One region of the Streptomyces sp. AHU1 genome, then DNA from elsewhere that is predicted to be linked to it. Evidence: riboswitches for the same ligand, from Rfam matches in the RefSeq annotation. Region 1 holds a riboswitch; each other region holds the start of a gene.

What was found. Region 1 has a riboswitch for S-adenosylmethionine ahead of thrC (threonine synthase). Riboswitches for the same ligand answer to the same signal wherever they lie in the genome.
Region 2: another riboswitch for S-adenosylmethionine. It lies ahead of ACICHK_RS37035 (putative leader peptide); the one in region 1 lies ahead of thrC (threonine synthase).
Region 3: another riboswitch for S-adenosylmethionine. It lies ahead of ACICHK_RS12460 (aminotransferase class V-fold PLP-dependent enzyme); the one in region 1 lies ahead of thrC (threonine synthase).

The regions. Positions count from the first base shown of each region.
Region 1 is NZ_CP174283.1:4,169,721-4,176,203, forward strand. It holds gene groL (chaperonin GroEL) at 1-1,574, opposite strand, end outside; gene ACICHK_RS18580 (cold-shock protein) at 1,924-2,127, opposite strand; gene ACICHK_RS18585 (MoaD/ThiS family protein) at 2,569-2,844, opposite strand; gene thrC (threonine synthase) at 2,841-4,139, opposite strand; SAM riboswitch class I at 4,157-4,313, opposite strand; gene ACICHK_RS18595 (glucosyl-3-phosphoglycerate synthase) at 4,518-5,462, shown strand; gene ACICHK_RS18600 (trehalose-6-phosphate synthase) at 5,541-6,483, shown strand, end outside.
Region 2 is NZ_CP174283.1:8,383,193-8,389,675, forward strand. It holds gene ACICHK_RS37010 (hypothetical protein) at 1-525, opposite strand, end outside; gene ACICHK_RS37015 (RNA polymerase sigma factor) at 522-1,175, opposite strand; gene ACICHK_RS37020 (MFS transporter) at 1,381-2,802, opposite strand; gene ACICHK_RS37025 (hypothetical protein) at 2,971-3,243, shown strand; gene ACICHK_RS37030 (glutathione S-transferase C-terminal domain-containing protein) at 3,377-4,168, opposite strand; gene ACICHK_RS37035 (putative leader peptide) at 4,280-4,345, opposite strand; SAM riboswitch class IV at 4,382-4,527, opposite strand; gene ACICHK_RS37040 (amino acid ABC transporter permease) at 4,986-5,990, shown strand; gene ACICHK_RS37045 (amino acid ABC transporter ATP-binding protein) at 5,987-6,483, shown strand, end outside.
Region 3 is NZ_CP174283.1:2,732,506-2,738,988, reverse strand. It holds gene ACICHK_RS12470 (cytochrome bc complex cytochrome b subunit) at 1-15, shown strand, start outside; gene trpD (anthranilate phosphoribosyltransferase) at 185-1,249, shown strand; SAM riboswitch class IV at 1,335-1,451, shown strand; gene ACICHK_RS12460 (aminotransferase class V-fold PLP-dependent enzyme) at 1,639-3,000, shown strand; gene ACICHK_RS12455 (Lrp/AsnC family transcriptional regulator) at 3,040-3,321, opposite strand; gene ACICHK_RS12450 (rhomboid family intramembrane serine protease) at 3,365-4,120, opposite strand; gene ACICHK_RS12445 (hypothetical protein) at 4,274-4,513, shown strand; gene ACICHK_RS12440 (NYN domain-containing protein) at 4,550-5,899, shown strand; gene ACICHK_RS12435 (C40 family peptidase) at 6,290-6,483, shown strand, end outside.

The sequences.
Region 1 (6,483 bases):
GCCTTCTCCGGCTTGTCGGCGATGACGGCCTCGGTGGTCAGGAACAGCGCGGCGATGGAGGCGGCGTTCTGCAGAGCGGAACGGGTCACCTTCGCCGGGTCGATGATGCCTTCGGCGATCATGTCGACGTACTCACCGGTCGCGGCGTTCAGGCCGTGGCCGACGGGCAGGTTGCGCACCTTCTCGACGATGACGCCACCCTCGAGACCACCGTTGACGGCGATCTGCTTGAGCGGGGCCTCCAGGGCCAGGCGCACGGCGTTGGCGCCGGTCGCCTCGTCGCCCGAGAGCTCGAGCTTCTCGAAGACCGAGGAAGCCTGGAGCAGGGCCACGCCACCACCGGCGACGATGCCCTCCTCGACGGCCGCCTTCGCGTTGCGCACGGCGTCCTCGATGCGGTGCTTGCGCTCCTTGAGCTCGACCTCGGTGGCGGCACCGGCCTTGATGACGGCCACGCCGCCGGCCAGCTTCGCCAGACGCTCCTGGAGCTTCTCGCGGTCGTAGTCCGAGTCCGAGTTCTCGATCTCGGCACGGATCTGGTTCACCCGGCCGGCGACCTGGTCGGCGGCACCGGAGCCGTCGACGATCGTGGTCTCGTCCTTGGTGATGACGACCTTGCGGGCGCGGCCCAGCAGGTCCAGACCCGCGTTCTCCAGCTTGAGGCCGACCTCCTCGGAGATGACCTCGCCGCCCGTGAGGATGGCGATGTCGCCGAGCATGGCCTTGCGGCGGTCACCGAAGCCCGGGGCCTTGACGGCGACGGACTTGAAGGTGCCACGGATCTTGTTCACGACCAGGGTCGACAGGGCCTCGCCCTCGACGTCCTCGGCGATGATCAGCAGCGGCTTGCCCGACTGCATGACCTTCTCCAGGAGCGGGAGCAGGTCCTTCACGTTCGCGATCTTGGAGTTCGCGATCAGGATGTACGGGTCGTCGAGGACGGCCTCCATACGCTCCATGTCGGTGGCGAAGTACGCCGAGATGTAGCCCTTGTCGAAGCGCATGCCCTCGGTGAGCTCCAGCTCCAGACCGAAGGTCTGGGACTCCTCGACCGTGATGACGCCTTCCTTGCCGACCTTGTCCATCGCCTCGGCGATGAGCTCGCCGATCTGGGTGTCGGCGGCGGAGATGGAGGCCGTGGAAGCGATCTGCTCCTTGGTCTCGACATCCTTCGCCTGCTCGAGCAGGGCACCGGAGACGGCCTCGACGGCCTTCTCGATACCGCGCTTGAGGGCCATCGGGTTGGCGCCGGCGGCGACGTTGCGCAGACCCTCGCGGACGAGCGCCTGGGCGAGGACGGTGGCGGTGGTCGTACCGTCACCGGCGACGTCGTCCGTCTTCTTGGCGACTTCCTTGACCAGCTCGGCGCCGATCTTCTCGTACGGGTCCTCGAGCTCGATCTCCTTGGCGATGGAGACACCATCGTTGGTGATCGTGGGCGCGCCCCACTTCTTCTCGAGGACGACGTTGCGGCCCTTGGGGCCGAGGGTGACCTTGACGGCGTCGGCGAGCTGGTTCATCCCGCGCTCGAGACCGCGCCGTGCCTCCTCGTCGAACGCGATGATCTTGGCCATGTGAAGTGGTCCTCCCGGACGGGGTGGATTGCTCCGGATCGCGCCCGCGCCCGCGACGGACGGCCCCCGAGCCCTGTGGTTCCTTGCCCCACAGGCCTGCGGACCTCGCCGGCCCGATCCAAGTTCTGTCACTCTCACTCGGAGAGTGCTAACGCCAATGATTAGCACTCGACCCCTGCGAGTGCAAGCGCCATCCCACAAAACAGACCGCCCGCGGCACCCGAGGAGAGAGCACTCGCGGGCGCACACGGGACGGCGGAGGACGGCCGCGGACGCACGAGGGGCCCGCATCCCCGGTGGGATGCGGGCCCCTCGTGCGTGAGTTGCGTCGGTGGTCGTTCGCGCCCGATCAGACGGCGAGTTTGACCATGTCCGCCTGCGGACCCTTCTGGCCCTGCGAGATCTCGAACTCCACTCGCTGACCCTCTTCAAGGGTGCGGTAGCCGTCCATCTGAATCGCGCTGTAGTGCACGAAGACGTCCGCACCACCGTCGACCGCGATGAAGCCGTACCCCTTCTCCGCGTTGAACCACTTGACGGTGCCCTGAGCCATGCCTAACTCCCCTATTACTGGCCCTTGCACAGATCCACACTTCGCGGATCCGGGTCAGACCTCACCCCCCAACGGTTGGGGGTGTGCGCCGGAACGCGTCGACCGCGGCTGAATGTATCTGTCCAACTGCCCTCTGCAACAGGTCAATCGGACGAGAATTCTGGGCATGGCTGATCAATGATATGCGGAGGATACGCGAAGATCCGGGGCAATTCGGGCCCCGCAAATGCCATAAAATGCCCAAAAAGGCGATCCACTTTGGCTACTTCTTGTCGGCCGCCGAACGATCACTCATATGCGTCCGGCATGAAACCAACATCGAAAGCGGAGCGGCTTCCCCAACTCTAGCGCGCTCAACCCCACAGAATTGCCCCCTCCGTTTGTCTCACGGAGGGGGCAATTCTGTGAACGCAATGTGTTCGGCATTACCGAGGGTAACGATCAGCCTCCGGCGACGGCCGGAATGATCGATACGCCCGCGCCGTCCGGGGTCGCCGTCTCCAGACCCTGCTCGAAGCGCACGTCGTCGTCGTTGACGTACACGTTCACGAAGCGGCGCAGCTTGCCCTGGTCGTCCAGGACGCGCGCGGCGATGCCCGTGTGGTTCTGCTCCAGGTCGGCGATGACCTCGGCGAGGGTCGCGCCCTCGGCCTTCACCTCGGCGGCGCCACCGGTGTAGGTGCGCAGGATGGTGGGGATGCGGACGTTGACGCTCATGATGCGAGGCCAGCCTCTCGGAAGGAGTCGAGGTTCGGACGGATGGTCGCGGTCAGCCCGGTGTCGGAGGCCACCGCGTCCAGGGTCTTGAGGCCGTCGCCGGTGTTCAGCACGACCGTCGTCAAGGTCGGGTCCAGGAGACCGTTCTCGATCAGCTTGCGGGTGACGCCGACGGTCACACCGCCGGCCGTCTCGGCGAAGATGCCCTCGGTGCGCGCGAGCAGCTTGATCGCGTCGACGATCTGCTCGTCGTCCACGTCCTCCACCGCGCCGCCGGTGCGCCGCGCGATGTCCAGCACGTACGGTCCGTCCGCCGGGTTGCCGATGGCGAGCGACTTGGCGATGGTGTCCGGCTTCTGCGGCCGTACGACGTCGTGGCCGGCCTTGTAGGCGACGGAGACCGGGGAGCAGCCCTCGGCCTGGGCGCCGAAGATCTTGTACGGCTTGTCCTCGACGAGCCCGAGCTTGATCAGCTCCTGCAGCCCCTTGTCGATCTTCGTGAGCTGGGAGCCGGAGGCGATCGGCACGACGAGCTGGTCGGGGAGCCTCCAGCCGAGCTGCTCGCAGATCTCGTACGCCAGCGTCTTGGAGCCCTCGGCGTAGTAGGGCCGCAGGTTGACGTTGACGAAGCCCCAGCCCTCTCCGGCCGGGTCGCCGATCAGCTCGGAGCAGAAACGGTTCACGTCGTCGTAGTTGCCCTCGATGCCGACGAGCTCGCCGCCGTAGACCGCGGCCATGACGACCTTGCCCTGCTCCAGGTCGTGCGGGATGAACACGCAGGAACGGAAGCCGGCGCGGGCGGCCGCGGCGCCCACCGCTCCGGCGAGGTTGCCGGTGGAGGAGCAGGAGAGGGTGGTGAACCCGAAGGCGCGGGCCGCCTCGAGGGCCTGGGCGACGACGCGGTCCTTGAAGGAGTGCGTCGGGTTGCCGGAGTCGTCCTTGACGAAGAGCTTTCCGGCGTCGACACCCAGCTCACGGGCCAGGTTGTCGGCCTGGACGAGCTTGGTCCAGCCGGGGTTGATGTTCGGCTTGTCCGCCACGTCCGCGGGGACGGGCAGCAGCGGCGCGTAGCGCCAGATGTTCGCGGGTCCCGCTTCGATCAGCTTGCGGAGTTCCTCGGTGTCGTAGGCCGAGAAGTCGTAGGCGATCTCCAGCGGGCCGAAACACTCCTCGCAGGCGAAGACCGGGCCGAGCGGGACGCGGTGTCCGCACTCGCGGCAGGAAAGCGCCGCGGCCGGGCCGAGGTCCACCGAGTCGGCGGAGTTCGTGGTGCTTGCAACTGTCTGCGCAGCCATGGAGGCGAGGCCCTTTCTCCTCATCTTCCTCACGGCGCACTTCGCCGTGAGACGGATTTGGCACCTTCCCTAGCCGGGAGCCCCGCGACGCGATCGACATCGATCGGTACGAGACCGGCTGGAGGGTTGCCGGGGCTTCATCGGGCCGTATCCCTCTGCCCCTCTGGATGAGCGGTATTTGATTGTTGAACTGTTGAACGCGATACGCGCCGACGATCCAGGACATGCGATGGTCATGCGCGTTGTTCAAGACTGTAACCGAAGCCCAGGACAGTTGAGATAGTCGTCCGAACCGCGAGACGAGCCAATCGATCTGCCGCCGGCCGCGGCGGGCACGCCGATGAGAGCGTGTGATCAGACAGTGAGGAGCCGCAGACGGTGCTGAGAGAAGTCGAGAGCTGGCTGAGCACACGCTCCTGGTCCGTGACCGACCGCCCGCTCCACGGGCTCATGGCGGCCAAACGCGCCACGGGGTCGACGGTCAGTGTCGTCCTGCCCGCGCTCAACGAGGAGGAGACGGTCGGCGAGATCGTCTCCGTCATCCGCCACGACCTGATGCAGCAGGTGCCCCTCGTCGACGAGATCGTCGTCGTCGACTCGGGCTCCACCGACCGCACCTCCGCGGTCGCCGCCGCCGCGGGCGCGCGGGTCGTGCACCGCGACGACATCCTCCCGCGGATCCCGGCGGTGCCCGGCAAGGGCGAGGTGCTGTGGCGGTCGCTGCTCGTGACGAGCGGGGACATCGTCTGTTTCATCGACGCCGACCTCAAGGAGTTCTCGTCCGACTTCGTCTCCGGCATCGTGGGCCCCCTGCTCACCGATCCCGGCGTCGACCTGGTCAAGGCCATGTACGACCGCCCGATGGCCGGCGGCGGCGGACAGGGCGGCCGGGTCACCGAGCTGATGGCCCGCCCCCTGCTGAACATGCACTGGCCGCAGCTCGCGGGCTTCGTCCAGCCGCTCGGCGGCGAGTACGCGGCCCGCCGCTCGCTGCTCGAACAGCTCCCCTTCCCCGTCGGCTACGGCGTCGAACTGGGCATGCTCGTCGACGCCCTGCACCTGGTGGGCCTGGACGCCCTCGCCCAGGTCGACGTCGGGGTGCGCAAGCACCGCCACCAGGACGGGCAGGCGCTCGGCCGCATGGCCGCCGCGATCTACCGCACCGCACAGCTCCGGCTGGCGCGCGGCCACCTGATCCGCCCCTCCCTCACCCAGTTCGAGCGCGACCGCGACGGTTTCCGGCCGCGCACATACTCCGTGGACACCGAGGAAAGGCCGCCGATGACCGAAATCTCCGAGTACCGGCGGCGCAGAGCCGCATAGGCAGGCGCCGACGGCCGTCGATCGCATACGGCCGAAGGGCGCGTTTGAGCGTTTCGAGACGGGGCTAGGTTTCGAGGCATGGCTTCAACGCACGGTGCCCACAGGATCCTGGTGGCCTCCAACCGCGGCCCGGTCACCTACGAGGTACGGGAGGACGGCTCGCTGCACGCCAGACGCGGCGGCGGCGGCCTCGTCTCGGGCCTCTCGGCGATCGGACCGGACGCGGGCGCCCTCTGGGTCTGCTCCGCGCTCGGCGACGGCGACCGGGAGGCGGTCCGGCGCGGGGTCCACGAGGACGGCGTACGGATGCTGGCCATCGACGCGGACACGCACGCCGACGCGTACAACGGCATCGCCAACTCCGTGCTGTGGTTCGTCCACCACATGCTCTACCAGACCCCGCTGGAGCCGGTCTTCGACGCGGAGTTCCGGCGCCGGTGGGAGGCGTACCGGGCCTACAACCGCGCCTTCGCCGAGGCGCTGGCCGAGGAGGCGGCCGACGGCGCGGCGGTGCTGGTCCAGGACTACCACCTGTGCCTGGTGCCGGGGATGCTCCGCGAACTCCGCCCCGACCTGCGCATCGGCCACTTCTCCCACACCCCGTGGGCGCCCGAGGACTACTTCCGGATGCTCCCCGACGACATCCGCGCGGAGCTGATGGCGGGCATGCTCGGAGCGGACCGGGTGGCCTTCCTGACCTGGCGGTGGGCCACGGCCTTCATGCGCTGCGCGGAGGGGGCCGAACCCGGCCGCTACAGCGCCACCCGGCCCTCGGGCACCTCCCCGACGATCGAGCACCTGGACGGCGCCCGGCCGCCCGTGCGCGAGACCCGGGTCGGCGTGCACGGCCTCGGCGCGGACGCCGAGTTCCTGCGCGAGCGCTCGCGCCGGGCGGACGTCGGGGAGCGGATGGCCGCGCTGCGCGAGGAGATCGGCGCGGGCCGCAGGACGATCGTGCGCGTCGACCGGACCGAGCTGTCCAAGAACATCGTGCGGGGACTGCTGGCGTACCGGCAGCTGC
Region 2 (6,483 bases), 4.2 Mb from region 1:
TTCGGTGTGTCCGCTGAGGTTCTCGAAGACCAGCACGTTGCCCGGGCGCAGACTGATTTCCCGGGGAAACTGCTGAACGAGGATGGGCATCCGCGCACCCCGCTCACCGACCCCCCAGACCACTGGTTCCCCCCGGCAGACGTAGCCGGGCGCCAGGACGTCCACGATCACGGCGATGTCGCTCCGGCGCAGTACCACCGCCAGCTCACGCTGAGCACCGACGCCGATGTGCTGGTCCTTGACGGTCAGGGTGACACTGCCGTCACCGTGGCGCTCCACCGCGTACGCGGCGGGGGTGGCCGGCGAACCGGGCGCGACCACCGTGGCGAGGGCGGCCATCGCGCAGCCGACCGCGGCGACGGTGATCCGGCGCACGGTGAGCAGCCGGCGCACCGAGGCACGTGTCCCGCGCTCCGGGGTTCTCGCGCCGGCCGGCGCGGTCTCGCGCCCCGTGCTCCCGCGGAGCGCGATCTCGCGCTTCAGCTCGTCGAGCAGCCGGTCCTCGAACGTCGGCGTCGAGTTCATGCCTCTCCCCTTTTCACGTACAGCAGCGCCGCGTTCGATGTCCGCTCCCGTGACGGGCCGCCGGACGCGCGTACGGCCGCCGCGCCCTGCTCCGGGGCCCGGGAGTCGGCTTCCGCCCGCAGTGCCTTGCGTGCCCGGTGCAGCCGGACCCGGGCGGTCACCTGGCGGATCCCGAGAGCCGCCGCCGCTTCGGTGACCGTGAGCTGGTCCACGGCGATCAGCTCCATGACGGCGCGCTCGCCCTCGGGGAGCCGGGCGAGCGCGGCCAGGACACGCCGGCCGGGGCTCTCGGCGTCGAGCTTGTCCTCCAGGCGGACGATGTCGTCGGCGTCCAGCAGCCGCCGTCCCCGGAACCGCAGGTCCCGTTCGGCCTCCCGGGCGACCCGGCGGCGCTCCGACGACACGACGTTGCGCGCGATGCCGTACAGCCAGGCCCGCTCGCTGCCGAGGGCCGGCCGGTAGGTGTGGGCCGAGTCGAGGACGGCGAGGAAGATCTCGGCCGTCAGGTCGGCGGCGGTGTGCGGGTCGTCGACCCGGCGGGCCACGAAACGCGTCACGGCGTCGACATGACCCCGGTAGAACGCTTCGAAGAGCCGGGGGTCGCGCGCCGCTGCGGCGGGCCCGCCCCGTATCGGTTCCGCGCCGTCCACAGGCGTCTCCTTCGTGTCGCGGGCCCCTCGGTCCTTCACGGCGGAGGTTCCCGGAGTGCTTCAGAGTCTCTTCACCCGTTCTTGGACAGCGGTGCGAAAAGCGTTACAGGAGCTGGAGGGGGCGCGGGTGGCGGGCGGTTCCCGGTGGTACGGGCCGCAGGGAACCGCCCGTACCCAGGAGGACGGCGGCCGCCCCGTCCCGGGTTCAGCCGCCGTCGGGTGCCCGGGCGCCCACCGCGTTCCGCGTGCTCCTGGCGGGGTGGGGAAGGAGTGCCGCCGCGGTGAGTCCGAGCAGCCCGAGGACGGCGAGGGTGACCATGGCGGCGGCGTACGAGCGAGTGGTGAAGCCGGCCACGAGGATCGTGCCGGCGACGGCGGTACCCAGCGAGGAGCCGAGGTTCGACACGCTGCGGGACAGGCCGGAGATCTCGCCCTGCCGGTCCTCGGTGAAGCTCGACTGGACGATGTTGACCGAGGGGGTCAGCATCACCCCGAGCCCCAGTCCGACCAGGAGGAGTCCGGGCGCGAAGGCCCAGGCGCCGGCGAAGCTGTCGACCATCGCGATGAGGAGGACGACGCCGGCGATGGTGACGACGAAGCCCGTGATGATCAGGGTGCGCTGCGGGCGGCGTTCGGCGAGACGCTGGGCGGCCAGGGAGGTCGCGAGCAGACCGAGGGTGGCGGCCGTGAAGATGACACCGGTCTCGATGGCGTCGTAGCCGCGCACCACCTGGAGGTAGGCGGCCACGGTGAACGAGGTGCCCATGAGCAGCAGCCACTGGATGTTCTGGGTGATGAGCCCCAGATTGGAGGTGCGGTCACGGAACAGACTGACGGACAGCAGCGGTTCCTCTCCCGCCGACTCGAGGGCGCGCACGTGGCGGAAGAACCACAGCAGCGTCAGGGCGCCGAGGACGAGCAGACCGGCCATCAGCCACACGTCGTTGTCGGCGGCCAGGATGCCCATGACGACGAGGACCAGTCCCGCGGCCGACAGGACGGCCCCGACGGTGTCGAAGGGCCGTCTCGGGTCCGGCGGCAGGGGGTCCTCCAGATGCCGGCTCAGCACGATGATGAGGGCGATGACCAGGGCCTGGAACACGAAGGCGGCCCGCCAGCTGATCCACGAGGTGATGAGTCCGCCGATCAGCGGACCGGCCGCGGCGCCGATCCCGCCGAGCGCCATGACGACCCCGAAGGCCCGCGCGCGGGAGGTCATGTCCTCGAAGAGGAGCGTCGTGAGGATGTAGACGGGCGGGATCAGCAGGGCCGTCCCGATACCCTCGAGGATCGAGTTGCCGAGGATGAGGACACCGAGGCCGGGGGAGACGGCGCTCAGCAGGGCACCGACGCCGTACACCGTCAGACCGGCGAGGAAGCAGCGCTTGCGGCCGTGGCGGTCCGTCAGCTTCCCGCCGGGAATCATCAGCGCGGCCATCACGAGCAGGAAGACCGTGATCGCGACCTGCACGCCCTGCACGGTGGTGTCGAGGTCCTCGCTGATGTCGTTGATCATCACGTTCATGTTGGAGCCGGCGAAGCTGCAGATGAACTGGGCGAGGGCGAGCGGAGCGAGCACACGGCGCTGTGCCGCCGACGGCCGTTTCGCGGGGCCGGTTCCAGCCATCGTCATCCTTCTGGCCACCGGACGTGTGGTGTGGGTGCCGGGCTTCTACGCTCATAGCGTGCGCCGAACACCGGTGGACCGCACGTGGACGGGGTCCGACGGCGGACCCCGGAGGGTGTTCCGGGCATCGGACATGCGTCGGTTCCGGGGATGGGACAGAGTGATGCCATGGGTCGCCTGTGGATGACGTGGTCGATCGAGGGCGTCGGATCGGCCGGCCAGAACGTGGCCGACGTGGAAGCGGCCTGCCGCGCTCTGATCGGCTCGGTGGAGCGGGCCCGGCGCGCCTTCGAGGTGCAGGAGCCGTGGGAGGAGCTCCGCGAGTCGGCGCTGATCGTCCAGGAGCAGATCCTGGGTCCGGGGCGCGAGGCCCTCGACCAGGGCCGGCAGTGGACCTCGACCCTGAAGGGCGTGAGCATCCTGCTGGTTCCGCGCGAGTGAACCGTCCGGGCGCCGGGCCGGGGCCGGCGGACGACGTGCCTTCCGTCCGCCCCGTCCGCCCGTGGCACCGCCCGGCCGCGTGGTGCTCCCCCCGCCGCCGGGCGTACCGCGTCCCCGGGTTCTGCCCGGAGCGTCAGGCGTCCGCCGCCAGGGGCACCACATCGGTCGCCCGACGGAAGGCGGGGTGGTCGCCCAGGCGGCGGACGTACTCCTGGAGCCGGGGGTGGGAACGGAGGGCGTCGGACCGGCCCAACGCGGTCAGCGCCACCCACGCGTCCACGTCCGCCGCCGTCAGGCTGTCGCCCAGCACGTAGGGACCGGAGGCGAGCCGACGGTCCAGCAGCTCCAGTGCCGCCGTGAGCTCCGGCGGACAGGCGGACGGAGTGACATCACGGTCCAGCAGATCGCGCAGGGCCTCGATGTCGGCGCCGAGGGACGGGGGACGGAGCGTGGAAGGACATGCCGTGGTGTGGCCGGAGAGCAGTCCGGCGAGATCGCGGAGGATGTCGGGCGTGTGGTTGCTGACGATGCGTCCGCTCCAGCGGTCGCACAGCGCGGGCGCCGTCAGCGGTCCGTCGAAGTGGTGCTCGGTGGCCTCGTAGGCACGGCGCAGCGAGGCGAAGGCGTCGGGGGTGCGCTCGGGGTCCACGAGGAGCGTGGTGGCGACCGATTCCTTCGGACCGAGCAGTCCGAGGGTGATGGCGATGCGCAGCGAAAGGGGACAACTCCGTGACAGATACAGCTCGTAGCGGTGCGGAGCCGGGTAGAAGCCGCCGGCGAGGCCCACACCGATACGGCTGTCGACACGGTGGGGGAGGGCGGGCGACGCGGCCGCCGGCTGGAGACGCAGGGTCGAGGGGAGCGAGACCGGCTCACAAGGGCGTGAGCCGGTGGTGCTGGACGTGCGCGAAGCTGTCTCGGGCATGACTCTCCCTGGGGGAAGAAGGAAGCCACCGCCGCCTTATGGGCACCAGCGGCCGAATGCGGATCGACTGCGCTCGTCGCGCCGGTCCGGATCGAACGGACCGGCCGCGGATCAGTAAGCGCTGGAGACACGCAACAGATCGATGTGCAGGCGCCTCGTCAAGCCGTTCCTCGGCATTCCCACCGGTCCCGATTCCAGGGCTCGCGAGACGCGAGACCGCGCTTGCCCCGCCGCACCGGCGGGACCCGGTCGTCACCCGGGGCACCCCGTCGCAGCGGAAGGGTTGCCTGCCAGCGGGCCGGGGCCGATGACCACTGGAGGGAGTTCTACCCCCACCATGGGCGCTGACAATCGTGACCGTCCATGTCAGTCTCGACGGGCTCCGTTGCGCCGTCAAGAAGGCGGTACGAGTGGTCTCACCTGGTGGTCACGCGCATTGACATTCTTTTCGGGGCGGGCCTAACGTGCGGCCCACCAAGGGGATTCCTTCCGACCGGAGAAGAGATGGTGACGGTGACGCACACAGCCGAGGGGACGGCCGCATGGCGGCGCCTCGGCCGCGATGTGCTGTGCGCCGACCGCTCCGTGGACCTGCTGCGCGTCAACAGCGCGCTGTGTAGCGGTCCGTGTCGCCCCGTCAGCCAGGGCTGACGCTTCCTCCGCGTCACTGACGACCACCGCCGTCGCGGTGCGTCCCCTCCTGTCCAGCCCCCGTCGTCCGCGCGACCGCGCACCGCCGTGTCCGAGCCGCCTCCCGGCTCGCACGGTGCCGTGCGCCCGCGAGAACGCGGGGAGTCCGAATCCGCTGGAGCTCTCCATGAGTCAACCTCCCGGCAGCGCCGTGTCCTTCGGACCGGCGACGCCAGCCGATGCGATCCCCCGTACCGGCTTGCCCGCCCCGTCCGAACCCGTGGCGGCCCGGCGGGTCCTTCCGCTCCGGCGTCCCGGCCGCTGGATCGTCACGGCCGTCGTGCTCGTGCTGGTCGCCCAGATCGCCCACGGCCTGGTGACCAACCCCTTCTACCAGTGGGACCGCTTCCGGTACTGGTTCCTCCGGCCGGCCGTTCTCGACGGCCTGCTCATCACCCTCGAAGTCACGCTCTACAGCGCCCTGTCGGGCCTGCTGGGCGGAATCCTGCTGGCCCTGGCCCGGCTCTCCCCGAGCCCGGTGCTCCGCGCGGTGAGCTGGGTCTACACCTGGCTGTTCCGGTCGGTGCCGCTGATCGTGGTCCTGCTGTTCCTCTACAACTTCAGCGCGCTGTACCAGACGCTGAGCCTGGGCGTTCCGTTCGGGCCGGCCTTCCTCACCTTCGACGAGTCCCGCCTGGCCACCGACATGGCCGTCGCCGTCGTGGGACTGAGCCTGAACGAAGCGGCGTACGCCTCCGAAGTGGTGCGCGGCGGCCTCCTCTCCGTGGACCAGGGGCAGCACGAAGCGGCCGCCGCCCTGGGCCTGCCGAAGCGGTACCGGTTCGCGAGGATCGTCTTCCCGCAGGCGCTGCGCTCCATCGTCCCCAACTACGTGAACCAGCTGATCGGTCTGATCAAGGGCACCTCGCTGGTCTTCTACGTCTCCCTGCTGGACCTGTTCGGCTCCGTGCAGAGCATGGGCAGCACCTACCCCGGCGACATCGTGCCGCTGCTCCTCGTCGCCACCGCCTGGTACCTGATCCTCACCAGCGTCGTGTCCGTCGTCCAGTTCTACGTCGAGCGGCACTACTCGCGGGGCGCGCTGCGCACCTTGCCGCCGACCCCGTTGCAGAAGGCGCGAAGCGGTCTGCGTGACCTGCGGGCGCGGATCCGGAGGGAGACGGCGGTATGAGCGGCGAGACGAACAGCCCGGCGCCCGCGGCCGTCGACGTGCTCGACGTCCACAAGTGGTACGGCGCCCACCATGTGCTGAAGGGGGTCCGGCTGACCGTGCGGCCGGGAGAGGTGACGGTCGTCGTCGGCCCGTCCGGATCCGGCAAGTCCACCCTGCTGCGCGTGATCAACCACCTGGAGAAGCCCGAGGCCGGCCACGTCAGTCTGAACGGCGAGCTCGTCGGCGTACGCAGGCAGGGCGACCGCCTGAGGGAGCTGAGCGAGCGGGTCATCCTGGCCCAGCGCGGCCGCATCGGTTTCGTGTTCCAGAACTTCAACCTCTTCCCGCACCTGACCGTGCTGGACAACGTGGCCGCGGCTCCGGTGGCGGTCGGCAGGCTCTCCAAGCCGGAGGCCCGGAACCTGGCGCGCGATCTGCTCGCGCGGGTGGGCCTGGCGGACAAGGCCCAGGCCTACCCCCGGCAGTTGTCGGGCGGGCAGCAGCAGCGCGT
Region 3 (6,483 bases), 1.4 Mb from region 1:
CACGGCCACCACTGATCCCCGGCTGTTCGCCACGGCAGGAGCCCCGTCCATGACATGGACGGGGCTCTTTGCCGTGTCCCGGGCTGGATAGGGTGGACTCACCCGGTGCCGCGGGGTGATCCACCCCGTGCCACCCACGACCGTGTCACCCGCGACCGCGTGACCTACGAACCCAGGAGCGACCATGAGCGCTGTGAACCCCGCTGGAGGCGACACCGCGGCGGGCCGTTCCTGGCCCGCGGTACTGAACGGCCTGCTCGAGGGCCACGACCAGAGCGCGGACGACACGGCCTGGGCGATGGACCGCATCATGCGCGGCGAGGCGACCGACGCCCAGATCGCCGGGTTCGTGGTGGCGCTGCGGGCCAAGGGCGAGACCGTCCAGGAGATCACCGGACTCGTCCGGGCGATGTACGAGCACGCCAACGTGATCGAGGTGCCCGGACACACCGTCGACATCGTCGGGACGGGCGGCGACGGCGCGAAGACCGTCAACATCTCCACGATGTCCTCGATCGTGGTGGCCGGCACCGGCGCCAAGGTGGTCAAGCACGGCAACCGGGCCGCGTCCTCGGCCTCCGGGTCGTCGGACGTCCTGGAGAAGCTCGGCGTCAATCTCCAACTGCCGGTGAAGCGGGTGGCCGAGGTGGCCGAGGAGGCCGGGATCACCTTCTGCTTCGCGGTCAAGTTCCACCCGGCGCTGCGTCATGTCGCGGCGGCGCGCGGTCAGTTGGGCATCCGGACCACCTTCAACGTGCTCGGACCGCTGACCAACCCGGCGCGGGTGAAGGCCCAGGCGGTCGGCGTCGCCGACCCCCGCATGGCGCCGATCGTGGCGGGCGTGTTCGCCGAGCGCGGCAACTCCTCGCTGGTCTTCCGCGGCGACGACGGCCTCGACGAGCTGACCACCACGGCCGGCTCCCACGTCTGGGTGGTCCGCGACGGCTCGGTCACCGAGGAGTACTTCGACCCGCGCGACGTCGGGCTCGACACCGTCCCGGTGGAGGCCCTGCGCGGCGCCGACGCCTCGTACAACGCGGAGGTCGCCCGGCGCCTGCTGGACGGCGAGAAGGGGCCCGTGCGGGACGCGGTCCTGCTGAACTCGGCGGCGGCCCTGGTGGCCCTCACGCCGACCGGCGCGCCGCTCGCCGGCCAGCTCCGCGACCAGATGGAGCGGGCGGCCGAGTCGATCGACTCCGGGGCCGCGAGGCGCACCCTGGACCGCTGGGTGGCCGCCAGCAACGCCTGATCCACGCGGGATCCCGCGCAAGGCGCAGTCCAGGATCCGGACTGCGCCTTGCGCGCGGGAGATCCTCTGGCAAGATGCTGTACCAGGTCATGAGTGACAGCCATCAGGCCCCGGCCGGCTGTCCGGCAACCCTCCGTCCGTGGCGGGGTGCCCCGGGTGAAGACCAGGTCGTAGGCAGCGAGGCCTACGGCAAGCGCGGACCCCTCCCGCCCTCCGGGCGGACGCAACCAGGGGTCCTGGTCGTTCGAGGGAGCCTTCTGTGAGCAAGCGAATGCGTTAGGGCGCCGAGCCCCGCCTCCGCACACCCTTTTCACTTTTTCCCGCGCCGTGCCCCGCCTTCCGGCGGCCGGCCGCGCGGTGATCCCGCCTGCTTCTCACAGGAGTTCGCCATGTCTGTCTCCACCGTTGCCGCCGACTCGTCCGTCTGTGCCCCCCTGCCGGTCCTGGGCCGGGACGTCACCGTTCCGCTCGTCACCGGCGGCGAGGTGACCTACGCGGCCCTCGACTACGCCGCCAGCGCGCCCGCCCTCCAGCGGGTGTGGGACGACGTGGCCGCGTACGCGCCGTACTACGGCAGCGTCCACCGGGGGGCCGGCTACCTCTCGCAGCTGTCCACCGACCTCTTCGAGAACGCCCGCAGGACCGTCGAGGAGTTCCTCGACTGCCGCGCCGGCGACCAGGTGGTCTTCACCCGCTCCACCACCGACTCGCTCAACCTGCTCGCCGCGGCCCTCCCGGCCGGCTGCCAGGTCTTCGTCTTCGAGACCGAGCACCACGCCTCGCTGCTGCCCTGGCGCGACGCCCGGGTGACCTACCTGAACGCCCCGCGCACCCCGGGCGAGGCCGTCGACACCCTGGAGCGCGCCCTCGCCGCCCGGGACCCCCACGGACCGGCCCTGGTCTGCGTCACCGGTGCCTCGAACGTCACCGGCGAGCTGTGGCCGGTGCGGGAGCTGGCCGCTGCCGCGCACGCCCACGGAGCCCGCATCGTCCTCGACGCCGCGCAGCTCGCCCCGCACCACCCGGTGTCGGTCCAGGACCTCGACGTCGACTGGGTCGCCTTCTCCGGGCACAAGCTGTACGCGCCCTTCGGCTCCGGCGTCCTCGCGGGCCGCTCCGACTGGCTGCGCGCGGCCGAGCCGTACCTCGCGGGCGGCGGCGCCAGCCGCCGGGTCGCCCGGCGCGAGGACGGCGGTGTGGACGTGGAGTGGCACGACAGCGCCGCCCGGCACGAGGCCGGCTCGCCGAACGTCATCGGCGCCTACTCGATCGCGTCGGCCTGCAAGGCGCTCGCCGAGGAGGGCTTCGACCGTCTCGTCGCCCGTGAGCAGCACCTGATCCGCACCGTCCGCGCGGGCCTCGCCGAGATCCCCGAGGTCCGGGTCCTGTCCCTCTTCGGCGACGACGCCCCGAGGGTCGGCGTCATCTCCTTCGTCGTCGAGGGCTGGAACAGCTCGCACTTCGCGGCCGCGCTCTCCGCCGAGTACGGCATCGGGGTGCGCGACGGCCTCTTCTGCGCCCACCCGCTGGTCCGCACGCTGCTCGGCAGCGCCCCCGAGGTCCAGGGGGAGTGCGGCGCCCCCGAGGCGGCCCCGGGCGAGAAGTCCCTCAACGCCATCCGCGTCAGCTTCGGCGCCGGCACCCCCGACGAGCACGTCGAGCGCTTCGTCCGCGCGGTGCGCGAGCTCGTCAGCGACGGCGCGCGCTGGCAGTACCGCACCGAGGACGGCCGCTGCGTCCCGGCGGTCTGACGCCCGTGAAAGCTCCGCCCGGAGGCGGCGCCGCGTCGGTCAGTTGTCGAGGCCGATCGCGAACGCCGCCTCCAGGTCGTGCTGGGAGTACGTACGGAACGCCACGTGCGTGTCCGTCGCCTCGACGCCCGGGATCTTGCTGATCCTGCCGGGGATGACGTCCGCCAGGTCGTCGTGGGCCTGGACCCGGACCATGGCGATCAGGTCGTAGGTGCCGGTGACGGAGAAGACCTCGCTGACGCTCTCCAGGGACGCGATCGACTCGGCGATCTCGGGGATCCGGTCCACGCTGGTCTTGATGAGGACGATCGCGGTGATCACGGCTGGTTCTCTCCCTAGGGGGCCGCTGCTGGGGGATCTCACCCTACTCGCGGTCCGCCGGACCCGGCCGCTCCACCGGGGGCCGCGGAAACAGCCCCGCGGGGGGCGCGGCGGCCGGGCGCCGGCGGAACCGCGCCCACGCGTAGACGAAACCCAGGGAGAAGCCCACGAGGTGGGCCAGGTAGGCGACCCCGGGGCCCGGGCTGCTGCGGCCCGCCGCCAGCCACTGCAGGGCGAACCAGAACGGCAGCACCACCCACGCCGGGAACCGCAGCGGCAGGAAGAAGAGGAACGGGAAGAGACTGGTCACCCGGGCCCTGGGGAACAGGTACAGGAACGCGCCCAGCACCGCGGAGATCGCCCCGGAGGCTCCGACCAGGGACTGCTGCGCGGTGGCGTTGGCGGCCGCGTAGCCGAGCAGGGCCAGGTATCCGCAGCCGAGGTAGAAGAGGGCGAACTCCAGATGGCCCATGCGCTCCTCGGCCATCAGCCCGAAGACGTAGAAGAAGAGCATGTTGCCCAGGAGGTGGAGCCAGCTGCCGTGGATGAACAGGGCGGTGGCGGGGGTGAGCGCCTCGCCCGGCGCCCCGCCGAACAGGTCGGCCGGCACCACGCCCCAGCGGCGGAAGTACGCCCGCTGGGCGACCAGCAGCTCGTCCCCGGTGCCGTACGCGGGATCCAGGCCCGAGGCGGGACCGATCACGAAGATCAGACAGCACAGGACGATCAGCCCGTACGTCACCGGCGCCGACCGACCCCGCACCGCCCTGCCGACCGCAGCACTCCAATTGCCGATCATGGTGCAGAGCATGACGTAACCACATCGATGCGCACAGATCGCCTCGCCGCCGTGGACACCCGAGCGTCGAGTACCCGCCAGGCCGTAGGGTTACGAGCCAGACGCGCCGGAAGACCGGCATCGGACGGACACTAGAAGGAAAGCGGCTGCCCTATGACAGTTCCCCTGCCCGACGCCAAGACCCGCTGGCGCTGCACTCTCTGCGGCAACCTCACGCGTTTCGACGTGACCCGCTCGTCGAAGGTCGTCGAGTACGTGCACCTCGACCTGGCCGGTGAGCCCAAGGTCGAGGAGCGCGAGGTGGTCAGTGAGACCATCGAGTCGGTGCGGTGCCGTTGGTGCAACGCGGTGGATCAGGTCGAACTCGTGGACAGGCCGGGCGCCGGCTCCTGACGGAGCGGGCCCCGTACGGATGGTTGGGGTGAACGGATGGTGGAGACCGCGGGCGGGGAGCCGGACGACGGCACCGCCGAGGTGCTCGACCGTCCGCTGCCCGACGGCGTGCGCAGACGCGTCGTGCAGATCGTCTCGGACGGCTTCGGCGGACTGACGCTGACCGAACTACCCGCCCAGTTGAGGCAGTACGCCCGGTTCGCCCCGAATCGGCGCGCCAAGTTCGCCGGCAACGCGATGGCCGCCGCGCTGGAGACGGACCCGCTGTTCAGACAGCGCATCGCCGAGAAGCTCAGAGAGGCCCAGCCGGAGCTCACCGGCGCTCTCGACTCGGGCGCGCCGCCCCCGGCCGCGGATCCGCTGGACGTGGCGGCCGCGGCCTATGTGCTGCGTCCCGCGGGCTGGGTGAAGCTGGTGGCCGCCGCGGGCGAGGAGGCCGTGCGGGCGGACGCCGAGCGCGCCGACGAGGAGAGCCGTGCCGAGCTGGAGCGGCTGCGCACGGAACTCGCGGAGGCCCGCGGGCAGACGCGGGCCGAGACCGAACGGCTGCGCACGGAGCTGGAATCGGCCCGCAAGGAAGCGGAATCGCTTCACCGCAAGCTGCGCGGGGCCCTCAGCGACGTCAAGCGCGGTGAGGCGGCCCTGCGCAAGCTCCAGGCCGAGACGGACGGGGTGAAGGCGGAGGGCCAGGCCCAGGTGTCCGCGGCCGAGAGCGAGACGCGGCGGCTCAAGGCGCGCCTCGCGGAGGCCGAGGCCGCTCTGGAGGCCACCCGCAAGGCGGCCCGCGAGGGGCGCAGCGTCGAGGACATGCGGGTGCGGCTGCTGCTCGACACGGTGCTGGAGGCGGCCCAGGGGCTGCGCCGGGAGCTGGCGTTGCCCCCCGTCTCCGTGCGGCCCGCCGAGACGGTGGAGGCGGTCGAGCCGGGGCGGATGACCCCGAAGGACATCGCCACCCGCGCGCTGTCCGAGAACGACCCCGCGATCCTGGACCAGTTGCTCGCGCTGCCCCAGGCGCATCTGGTCGTCGACGGCTACAACGTCACCAAGACCGGCTATCCCCAGATGCCGCTGGAGAAGCAGCGGCTGCGGCTGCTCGGGCAGCTCTCGCAGCTGGCCGCGCAGACCGGCGCCGAGGTCACCTGTGTCTTCGACGGGGCGGAACTGGCCGCGCCGGTGCTGCTCGCGCCGCCGCGCGGGGTGCGGGTGCTGTTCTCCAAGCCCGGTGTCACGGCGGACGAGCTGATCCGTCAGCTGGTGCGGGCCGAACCGCCCGGCCGGCCGGTCATCGTCGTCTCGACCGACCGCGAGGTGGCCGACGGGATCGCCGAGGCGGGCGCCCGGCCGGTGGCGTCCGCGGTGCTCCTCAAGCGCTTCTCGCGCGGCTGAGCGTTCTTTTCCATCTTTCGCCCCTTTCGCACCGGTTCGGGGATCGGGTTCCGTGCGGCCGACTGTTGATTTCTGTGTGGTCGGCGATCGGTTCCATAAGTCGCATGGGCCGCCTACGCACCATGCATAACTTCTGGCTCTGATGCCCGGATTCGCCGGAATTTCACGCGACGTAGCGTCAAGCGGACATCACTGCAGGTGAGTTGATGGCAAAGAATGCGCTCCGTGACAAAGAATTTTCAGGTTTGGATTTGAACTGATCACAAGTGGGTCACTAGGGTCTGGGCTCGAACCTCTAACTCGGGTGATCACTCATGGGGAGTGACGGTGGAGGGGCACCGCCCGTCGGCGTTTTCGGCAGGCGGCTGGAGGAAGAAGGAGCTCGCCTTCGTGGCGTCCCACCGTCGACCCAAGCAGCCGAGCCGCGCCCGTGTGACCGTGCTCACCACCGCCGCCGCAGCAGCCGTCGTGCTGAGCGCCAACGCCGCCAACGCGGCCCCGTCCGAGAAGCCCAACAAGGACGAGGTCAAGACCAAGGTCGACAAGCTCTACGAAGAGGCCGAGCAGGCGACCGAGAAGCTCGA